One region of the Kitasatospora sp. NPDC022785 genome, then DNA from elsewhere that is predicted to be linked to it. Evidence: riboswitches for the same ligand, from Rfam matches in the RefSeq annotation. Region 1 holds a riboswitch; each other region holds the start of a gene.
What was found. Region 1 has a riboswitch for cyclic di-AMP ahead of ACZ3YO_RS27800 (LysM peptidoglycan-binding domain-containing protein). Riboswitches for the same ligand answer to the same signal wherever they lie in the genome.

Region 1 (2,191 bases):
GACCTCGGCGACGACCTGATCTCGGGTCTGATCAGGGCCAGCGACCACGGCGAGCACCTCACCGAGAACGAGGCCGCGGCAATGGCCTTCATCCTCCTCTTCGCCGGCTTCGAGACCACCGTCAACCTGATCGGCAACGGCACCTACGCGCTGCTGCGCAACCCGGAGCAGCGGGCGCTGTTGCAGGACTCCGTCGCCCGCGGCGAGAGCGCCCTGCTGGAGACCGGGATCGAGGAACTCCTGCGCTACGACGGGCCGGTGGAGCTGGCCACCTGGCGGTTCGCGACCAGCCCGCTGACCATCGGCGGGGTGGAGATCCCGGTCGGCGACCCGGTGCTGGTGGTGCTCGCGGCGGCGGACCGCGACCCGGCGCGGTTCGCCGACGAGAACACCCTCGACCTGGCCCGGACGGACAACCCGCACCTGGGCTTCGGGCACGGCATCCACTACTGCATCGGGGCCCCGCTGGCCCGGCTGGAGGGCCGGGCGGCGCTGGCCACCCTGCTCACCCGATTGCCCGATCTGCGGCTGGCCGAAAGCCCGGAGAATCTGCGCTGGCGGGGCGGCCTGATCATGCGTGGCCTCCGTGAGCTTCCGGTCGAATTCAGTCCGGAGAAGAAGCCCGTCGCAAGCTGACAAACCCTCCGCGGACCTGCCGTCAGGTCCGTGAGTGTCACGGCCTGAGGATCCGACACTCTGACGAGACGTCTCCGACACGCCGCGACAGGGGGGTTGAACCATCATCAACCCGGACATATCGCCTCCGTTGGTGGACGATCGATCACGCACCGTAATTTCTGTGTGATATCGGCGATATGAGCTTGTGATTGGTAAGAGGATCTGTCTACCCTCCGTGGAGTTCGCAGCTGCGGACCTCGTGCGCGGGACGCCGAATCCTGCCCGCCGTGTCACGGGAAACCGACCAGACCCTGGGCAGGGGCGGGGGAACCAGGTTTGTTGCCGTCCTCCACGGCTTGGGGTGAAGCCGCTCGCGCGGGCAGAAAGTCCGTGCGACGCGGCCGGGCCACCTCCCGGTCCGAACCCGACAGCTCACCTCGCAGGCGTGCGGAGAGGGACCTCTTCATGCTGTTCGTTGGAACTGGCCGTCACCGTCGTCGTACCCAGGCCGAGAAGGCCATCGCCGTCGCAGGTGTGGCCGGCGTCGGACTCGCGATGCCGATCCTCACCGCCACCGGCGCCGCGGCTGCCCCCGCCTCGACCTGGGACTCCGTGGCCCAGTGCGAGAGCGGCGGCAACTGGAGCATCAACACGGGCAACGGCTTCTACGGCGGTCTGCAGTTCACCTCCAGCACGTGGAAGGCGTACGGCGGCACCTCGTACGCGCCGCAGGCCCACCAGGCCAGCAAGGCCCAGCAGATCTCGGTCGCCGAGAAGGTGCTCGCCTCGCAGGGCCCGGGTGCCTGGCCGGTCTGCTCGCAGAAGGCCGGCCTGAGCAAGGGCGGTGCACCGGCCTCGGTCGACACCTCCACCGATGCCGCGCCCGCCGCTCCGAAGCCGGCCCAGTCGAAGCCCGCGCAGCCGAAGCCCGCCCAGAAGCCCGCCGCCCAGTCGCACGCCCAGCAGCAGACCCAGCCGTACGCGCAGCAGGAGACCCAGGCCCCGGGCTTCTCCGGCCAGGCCGGCTGGGACGCCGAGGCGAAGGTGTACTGGTACCAGAACAACGGCGGCTGGTACTGGACCAGCCACCCGAGCGTCTACCAGCAGTACGCCGGTCAGGCCGCGAGCCAGGACACCCGTGCCGCCCAGAGCACGCCGGTCGCCCAGAGCGCCCCGGTCGCGCCTAGTGCCCCGGCCGCCCAGCAGTACGCCGGCCACGGCTACACCGTCCAGTCCGGCGACACGCTGGCCGGCATCGCCGCTACCCAGGGCGTCTCCGGCGGCTGGGAGTCGCTGTACGACGGCAACCGCGGCACCGTCGGCTCCGACCCGAACCTGATCCTGCCCGGCCAGGTGCTCAACCTCGGCTGAGCGGCCCCGTCTTCACGGTGATTCGACGAAGGGGGCCGGATTCGACCCCCTTCGTCCGCATCTGGTCGCCTTCCGTGGGGCAACCAGGTGAACTACCGGGGGGTAGCAGGGCCACACGCTGAGACGGGACCGAGGTCAGCGTGGCCCCGAGAGCCCGTGCGGTTAGGCTCTGGTCGTAACGACTCCGCAATCGTTCGCCCGA
Region 2 (2,191 bases), on a different contig from region 1:
GTCCAGCAGCACGATCCCGGCGACCCGCTCGGGCGCGTCCCCGGCGGCCTTGACCACGGTGGCGCCGGTGTACGAGTTGCCGGCGAGGACGGCGCGCTCGATGCCGAGGTGGTCGAGCAGGGCGAGGACGTCGGTGGCGATCGCGGCCGGCGAGTAGTCCCCCCAGGCGATCGAAGACTCGCCGAAGCCGCGCAGGTCCATCGTGATCACCCGGTGGCCGGCGGCGACCAGCAGCGGGCGCAGGTGGCGGTAGGCGGCCCGGCTGTCGAGCATCCCGGGGAGCAGGACGACGGGGGCGCCGTCGCCCTGCTCGGTGTCGTCGTAGGCGAGCCGGCCGCCGGGAACGTCGAGGTACTGGGTGGTGGGGGCGGTGGTGCCGGACATGGGGGCCTCCTCGGTCCGCCGGGACTGTCATCGGCTGGTGTGCCGATAGCCATAAAGCTAAGGCTAATAGCCTTAGCCGTCAAGTGGCCGACGGGGCTTTGCCCGAGGGGCGGGCGGCCGCGGGGCGTCAGACCCCCTCCACCTTGAACGGGTCGTGCTCGGCCAGCAGCTTCTCCAGCCGGGCCTGGTCCACCCGGGTGACGATCTCGTTGGTCTCCTGCTTGTCGCGGATCACCTTGGCCAGGGTGAACGAGGAGGTGACGGTGTAGAGCAGGCCGATCCCGAGGAAGGCCCGGGTCCAGCCGCCCACCGGGAGGTAGGCGATCCCGACCGCGAGGGTGGTGCCGGAGAGTGCGAAGGAGAGCACGGCCTGGACGTAGTACGCGGCCGTGGTGCGTGACTGCATCGGTGCGTTCATGGCGCCAGGATGGCCGCGTCCGACCGGGCCGCACATGAGTAGAAGTACTCAGATGGGGGGTCGTTCGTTGACGTCCAATCACGTTCGGTAGTGTCAGTTGTCGTCAAACCCCCCAAAACACCCATCAGGTCACGTAGTGTCCGGACCGTGTCCTGCTGCCCCGAACGGATGGCTTGGAATCAGGGGCTCCTAGGATTAACGTTTGATAACGCAGCGCGGTCCGCAACGCCGTACCCAGACGGCACCGTGCGCCGTCGCCTAATCCCACCGACCGGCCTCCGGGCAGGTCAGGGAGCCGGGGAACCACGTTCCTTGGGGTGAATCGGCCGGGCCCAGGCCCAGCCGTAGGAGACCTTCCTGCTCCGAACCCGTCAGCTAACCCGGTAGGCGCGAAGGAAGGAAAGGAGCGCGCCTCCGTGGCGTCGACGCACTCTCCGGCACACCTGCCCGGCTCCCCCGCCGGCACCCAGCTGCTCGACCACCCGTGGCCGCCCGCCCACCCCGGCGAGTACGGCGGGCCCTCCGACGAGGCCGCCCCGCAGACCGCCGAGGCCAACCGGCACCGGATGCCGCGTCAGACCCGCGGGACCGCGCCACTGCTCGGCGTCACCGCCGTCGCCGCCACCCTGGGCGCCACCGGCTTCGCCTCCGCGACCCCGGCCGCCGCGCCCGCCGTCGAGGCCCCCGACGAGACCCCGGTCACCCTCGCCGCCGACCCCGGCCTCGCGCTCGCCGCCCGGATCCAGCAGCAGGCCGACAGCCAGCGCACCGCCGCCGAGGAGACCGCCCGGCTCGAGGCCGCCAAGGAGGCCGAGGCCAAGCGTGCCGCGCAGCAGCAGGAGGCCAAGCGGGCCGCCGAGGAGGCCGAGAAGGCCAAGCTCGCCGCCATCAACCTGCCGGTGCGCGACTACAACCTCTCCGCCCACTACGGCCAGAGCGCCTCGTACTGGGCCCACCTGCACACCGGCCTGGACTTCGCCGCGGACACCGGCACCCCCGTCTACGCGGTCGGCCAGGGCACCATCACCTCGGCCGGCTGGGCCGGCTCCTACGGCTACCGGATCGTCGAGACGCTGCCCGACGGCACCGAGATCTGGTACTGCCACCTCTCCTCGATCATCAAGGGCTCCGGCAAGGTCGTCCCCGGCCAGCAGCTCGGCAAGGTCGGCGCCACCGGAAACGTCACCGGCCCGCACCTGCACCTGGAGGTGCGCCCCGGCGGCGGCGCCCCGGTCGACCCGGAGACCTGGTTCGAGCAGCGCGGCATCACCCCCTGAGGCATCGCATCCCCTGAGGCACCGCACCGCCTGAGACGCCGCACCGTCTGAGACGCCGCACCGTCTGACGCACCGCGAGGAAAGGGCGCCCCGGCCCGGGGCGCCCTTTCGC
Region 3 (2,191 bases), on a different contig from region 1:
CCCACGTACAGGGCGACGTGGCTGGCGTCGGCACGGTAGATGATCAGGTCGCCGGGCTGGGCGTTGGCGATGTTGGTGCCGACGTTGGTCCCGTAACCGGCCTGCTGCTGCGAGGTGCGCGGCAGCGAGACGCCCGCCTGCGCATAGGCCCAGCCGGTGAGGCCGGAGCAGTCGAAGGAGCTCGGGCCGGTGGCGCCGTAGACGTACGGCGAACCGAGCTTGCTCTCGGCGGCGGCGATCGCGGCGGCGGCGCGCGAGCCGTTGGCGGCCGGCGCGGCGGGCTTGGCGGCGGCCGGCGCCGAGGACGACGCACCGAGGTCGGTGCGGCTGTTGTCGCGGGAGGCGCGGTCGGCGTCGGCCTTGGCCTTCGCCTCGGCCTTGGCGGCGTCCGCCTTGGCCTTCGCCTCGGCGGCGGCCTTCTCCTCGGCCGCGCGCAGCGCCTGGCGCTCCTGCTCGGTCAGCGTGTTGAGCAGGTCCTGGGCCTTGGCCAGCTTGCCCTGGACCTCCTCCTTGGAGGCCTTCAGCTGCTGGGTGGTGGTCTCCAGCTCGCCGAGCTTGGCCTGGGCCTCGTTGCGGTCCTGGTCGAGCTTGCGCTGCTGCTCCTGGAGGTCCTTCAGCGCACCGGACTGGGTGCTGCTGGCCTGGGTCAGCGCACCGGCCTGGTTCAGGAAGTTGTCCGGGCTGGACGAGAGCATCAGCTGGACGGTCGACGATATGCCGCCGTTGCGGTACTGCTCGCCGGCGATCTCGGCGAGGCCGCCCTGGGCCTCGGTCACCGAGGCCTGCTGACGGGCCACCTGGTCCTGGAGCTCGCCGACCTGCTTCTGCAGCTCCTGCTGCTTGGCCTGGGCACCGTTGTACTTCTCGGTCGCCTGCTCGGCCTGCTCGTTGAGCTGGTCGACCTGCTCCTTGACCTGGTCCTTGGTCGGCGTCGGGTCGGCGTGGGCGCCGGACTGCGCGGAGAGGGCGACGGCAGCGGCGGCGACACCGGTCAGGATCGAGACCCGGGCGCGGCCGGCAGGCTTGGGACGACGATGGGACGCCACGAAGGCGGACTCCTTCTTCCAACGCCCGCCTACCGGGTGAGCTGACGGGTTCGGGCCGGAAGCGTGCCCTACGACGCCTCACCGGCCGTTCCAGCGGCCGACCTGGCGCCGATTCACCCCGGAGGAACATTGGTTCCCCGGCTCCGCTCCACAGCGCCCCCGACTGCTGGGCTCCCCGTCGGACCGGTCTGCGACCCGTCCCGCTGCTTCACGAACTCGGCGGTAAACCCCCGCCGCCACCCAGGCTGGGTGATCGACTGTGCGGTGGTTCGAGGCACGACCCTAGTAACAGAACCGTGATCCGTTCAAATCCTTGTCAGAAAAAAGACGGAAGAATACCCAAGTTCATTTGTGAATATGACCGGGTGTGACGGGCGCCGTACGCGGAGCTGATCATTTCTCACATACGGCCGGGAACACCGACGCCACCCCCGCTCGGAGGTGGCGCGGATCACAGGGCCGGATCCCGGCCCCTGGGCGTGTCGGTCCGTCAGACCCGGCGGATGGTGTTGATCTTCATCGCGTCGGCCTTCATCACCTTCACCACATCGCCGGTGTGCGGCGCGTGCACCACCATGCCGTTGCCGATGTACATCGCGACGTGGCTGCGGTCGTCGCGGTAGATGATCAGGTCGCCCGGCTGGGCCTCGGCGAGCGAGGGCACCCGGGTGCCGACGTTGCCCTGTGCCTGCGAGGTGCGCGGCAGCGAGACGCCGGCCTTCCCGTACGCCCAGACCATCAGGCCGGAGCAGTCGAAGGTGCTCGGGCCGGTGGCGCCCCAGATGTACGGCGAGCCCTGCTTGCTCATCGCGTTGGAGACGGCCGCCCCGGCGAGACCGGAGGCCTGCGGCAGGCTGCCGAGGTCGGCACGCTCGCTACCGCGCGAGGCCCGGTCGTCCTGCTGCTGGGCGGCCTTCAGCGCGGCCCGGTCCGCCGCACTCAGCGAGTTCAGCAGGTCCTGGGCCTCCTTCAGCTTCTTGTTGACCTCGGCCTTGGACTGGTTCAGGTCCTTGGTCGTGGTGTCCAGCGAGGCGAGGATCGCGGCGGCCTCGGTCTTCTGCTGGTCCAGCCGGCGCTGCTGGTCCTGGAGGCCCTTGAGCGCGTCGGCCTGGCTGGAGCTGGCCTGCTGCACGCTGGAGGCCTTG
Region 4 (2,191 bases), on a different contig from region 1:
TCTCGTCCCGGCTCTCCGGCACGTGCCGGGACGCCACGGCCACGACCACCACGGCCAGCGGGATGTTCAGCAGGAAGATCCACCGCCAGCCGGGGCCGTCCACCAGCCAGCCGCCGAGGAAGGGGCCGACCGCGGCCGACACCCCGCCCAGGCCCGACCAGAGGCCGACCGCCGTCGAGCGGTCGTCCGGGTGGTAGACGGCCTGAAGCATCGCCAGCGAGCCGGGCGTGAGCAGTGCCCCGCCGATGCCCTGGACCGCGCGGGCGGCGATCAGCACCTCGATGGTGGGTGCGGCGGCGCAGGCCGCCGAGGCGACGGCGAACCAGATGACGCCGAGCAGGAAGACCCGGCGCCGGCCGTAGCGGTCCCCGAGCGCGCCGCCGAGCAGGATCAGCCCGGCCAGGGTGAGCAGATAGGCGTTCAGAGTCCACTGCAGCGCGGCGAGCGGGGCCCCGAGATCGGTGCCGATCCGGGGCAGGGCGACGTTCACGACCGTGCCGTCGAGCATCGCCATGCTGGAGCCGAGCACCGTCGCCAGTAGTACCCAGCGGCCCTGCGCGGTGCCCAGGCGCAGAGTGCCGGCCTCGGAGTTGGTCACGGCCCGATCGTCCGCCCCGGGGGGCCGACGTGACAAGGGTCACCGGGGGTGTGTCGGTGAATGGCTTTCCGTAGGTGATCGCATGCGGACGGACACCGAAATCGGCGGAGCGTCGTGGATCAGTGGCTCGCGGTGAATCGATTGTGCACGTACTGTGCAGCCGATCATTCGGAGTGTCACCGTCATTCCGGCTTTTGTTGCCCGTTCAAGAGATCGACATTGCTTCACCCGATCGGATGGGCTTTAGTTCAGCGACCGCCCGGCGTTGGCCCGGGTGGCCACCGGGTGGAACGCCTAGTCCTGCCGCTGCCTGGTGGTACGAACTGAACTCTGTACGGCAGGAGCGGGGGACCCAAAGGTAAGTCGCCGGACCGGAATTCACGGTCCGGCTTGGGGTGAAGCCGCGCATGCGGCCGGGCAACTCCAGCCCGAACCCGACAGCTCACCTCGCAGGCGTCGGAGAGGAAATTCCCCATGCCCGCACAGGCTCGTCGTATCGCCCTGCCCCGCGCCGCCCGCATCGGTATCGCCACCGCCGTCACCGGCGCCGCGTTCGCCCTTCCGCTGGTGACCACCATCAGCGCCCAGGCCCACACCGCCCCGGCCGCGAAGCCCGCGCAGACCAGCACCTGGACCGGCGCCACCAGCGTCGACGCCGCCCCGGCCGCCGCCGCTCCGGCCGCCGCTCCGGCCGCCGCCGAGGCCGCCAAGCCGGCCGCCGCCCCGGTCGAGGAGAGCTACAAGGTCGTCGGCGGGGACACCCTGTCGAAGATCGCCAACGCCAAGCACGTCGACGGTGGCTGGCAGGCGCTGTACGACCACAACCGCTCGGTCGTCGGCTCCAACCCGAACCTGATCTTCCCGGGCCAGAAGCTCGCGCTCGCCGCCAAGGCCGTCGCCGCTCCGGCCGCCGCCGAGGCCGCCAAGCCGGCCGCCCCCGCCAAGCCCGCCTCGCAGGACTCGGCGAAGCCGGCCACCCACGCCGCCGCCCCGAAGCCGGTCCAGGCCGCCAAGCCCGCGCAGGCCCCGGCCGTCAAGCCGGCGCCCGCCGCCGCCAAGCCGGCCGCCCCGGCCACCACCCCGGCCCCGGCCGCGGTGGCCAGCACCTCCGGCTACGTCGCCCCCGTCGCCAACCCGAAGCTCGGCACCGCCTACGGCGTGGCCGGCTCGATGTGGGCCTCCGGCCACCACACCGGTGCCGACTTCGTCGCCTCCACCGGCACCCCGCTGCGCGCCATCGCGGCCGGCACCGTGGTGAAGGCCGGCAACGGCGGCGCCTACGGCAACGAGGTCGAGATCAAGCTCGCCGACGGCAAGTACGCCCAGTACGCGCACCTGTCCTCGATCGGCGTGAAGATCGGTCAGACCGTCACCGCCGGCCAGCAGATCGGTCTCTCCGGTGCGACCGGCAACGTGACCGGCCCGCACCTGCACTTCGAGATCCGCACCGGCTCGGAGTACGGCTCGGACATCGACCCGATCGCCTACCTGCGGGCGCACGGCGTCTCCATCTGACCTTCGGGCAGAGACCACCGCAGGGTGCGGGGCGTACGACCTCCCGGGATGGTCATGTCGGGTGACCGCTCGACCGGG

Region 2: another riboswitch for cyclic di-AMP. It lies ahead of ACZ3YO_RS35795 (M23 family metallopeptidase); the one in region 1 lies ahead of ACZ3YO_RS27800 (LysM peptidoglycan-binding domain-containing protein).
Region 3: another riboswitch for cyclic di-AMP. It lies ahead of ACZ3YO_RS01175 (C40 family peptidase); the one in region 1 lies ahead of ACZ3YO_RS27800 (LysM peptidoglycan-binding domain-containing protein).
Region 4: another riboswitch for cyclic di-AMP. It lies ahead of ACZ3YO_RS20080 (M23 family metallopeptidase); the one in region 1 lies ahead of ACZ3YO_RS27800 (LysM peptidoglycan-binding domain-containing protein).

What each region holds. Positions count from the first base shown of each region.
Region 1 is NZ_JBVHHB010000021.1:8,231-10,421, reverse strand. It holds gene ACZ3YO_RS27805 (cytochrome P450 family protein) at 1-636, shown strand, start outside; cyclic di-AMP (ydaO/yuaA leader) riboswitch at 911-1,078, shown strand; gene ACZ3YO_RS27800 (LysM peptidoglycan-binding domain-containing protein) at 1,084-1,989, shown strand.
Region 2 is NZ_JBVHHB010000034.1:70,111-72,301, forward strand. It holds gene ACZ3YO_RS35785 (alpha/beta fold hydrolase) at 1-384, opposite strand, end outside; gene ACZ3YO_RS35790 (YiaA/YiaB family inner membrane protein) at 512-802, opposite strand; cyclic di-AMP (ydaO/yuaA leader) riboswitch at 1,048-1,206, shown strand; gene ACZ3YO_RS35795 (M23 family metallopeptidase) at 1,219-2,079, shown strand.
Region 3 is NZ_JBVHHB010000001.1:272,652-274,842, reverse strand. It holds gene ACZ3YO_RS01175 (C40 family peptidase) at 1-1,046, opposite strand, end outside; cyclic di-AMP (ydaO/yuaA leader) riboswitch at 1,057-1,212, opposite strand; gene ACZ3YO_RS01170 (C40 family peptidase) at 1,537-2,191, opposite strand, start outside.
Region 4 is NZ_JBVHHB010000011.1:204,837-207,027, reverse strand. It holds gene ACZ3YO_RS20085 (MFS transporter) at 1-598, opposite strand, end outside; cyclic di-AMP (ydaO/yuaA leader) riboswitch at 910-1,069, shown strand; gene ACZ3YO_RS20080 (M23 family metallopeptidase) at 1,073-2,113, shown strand.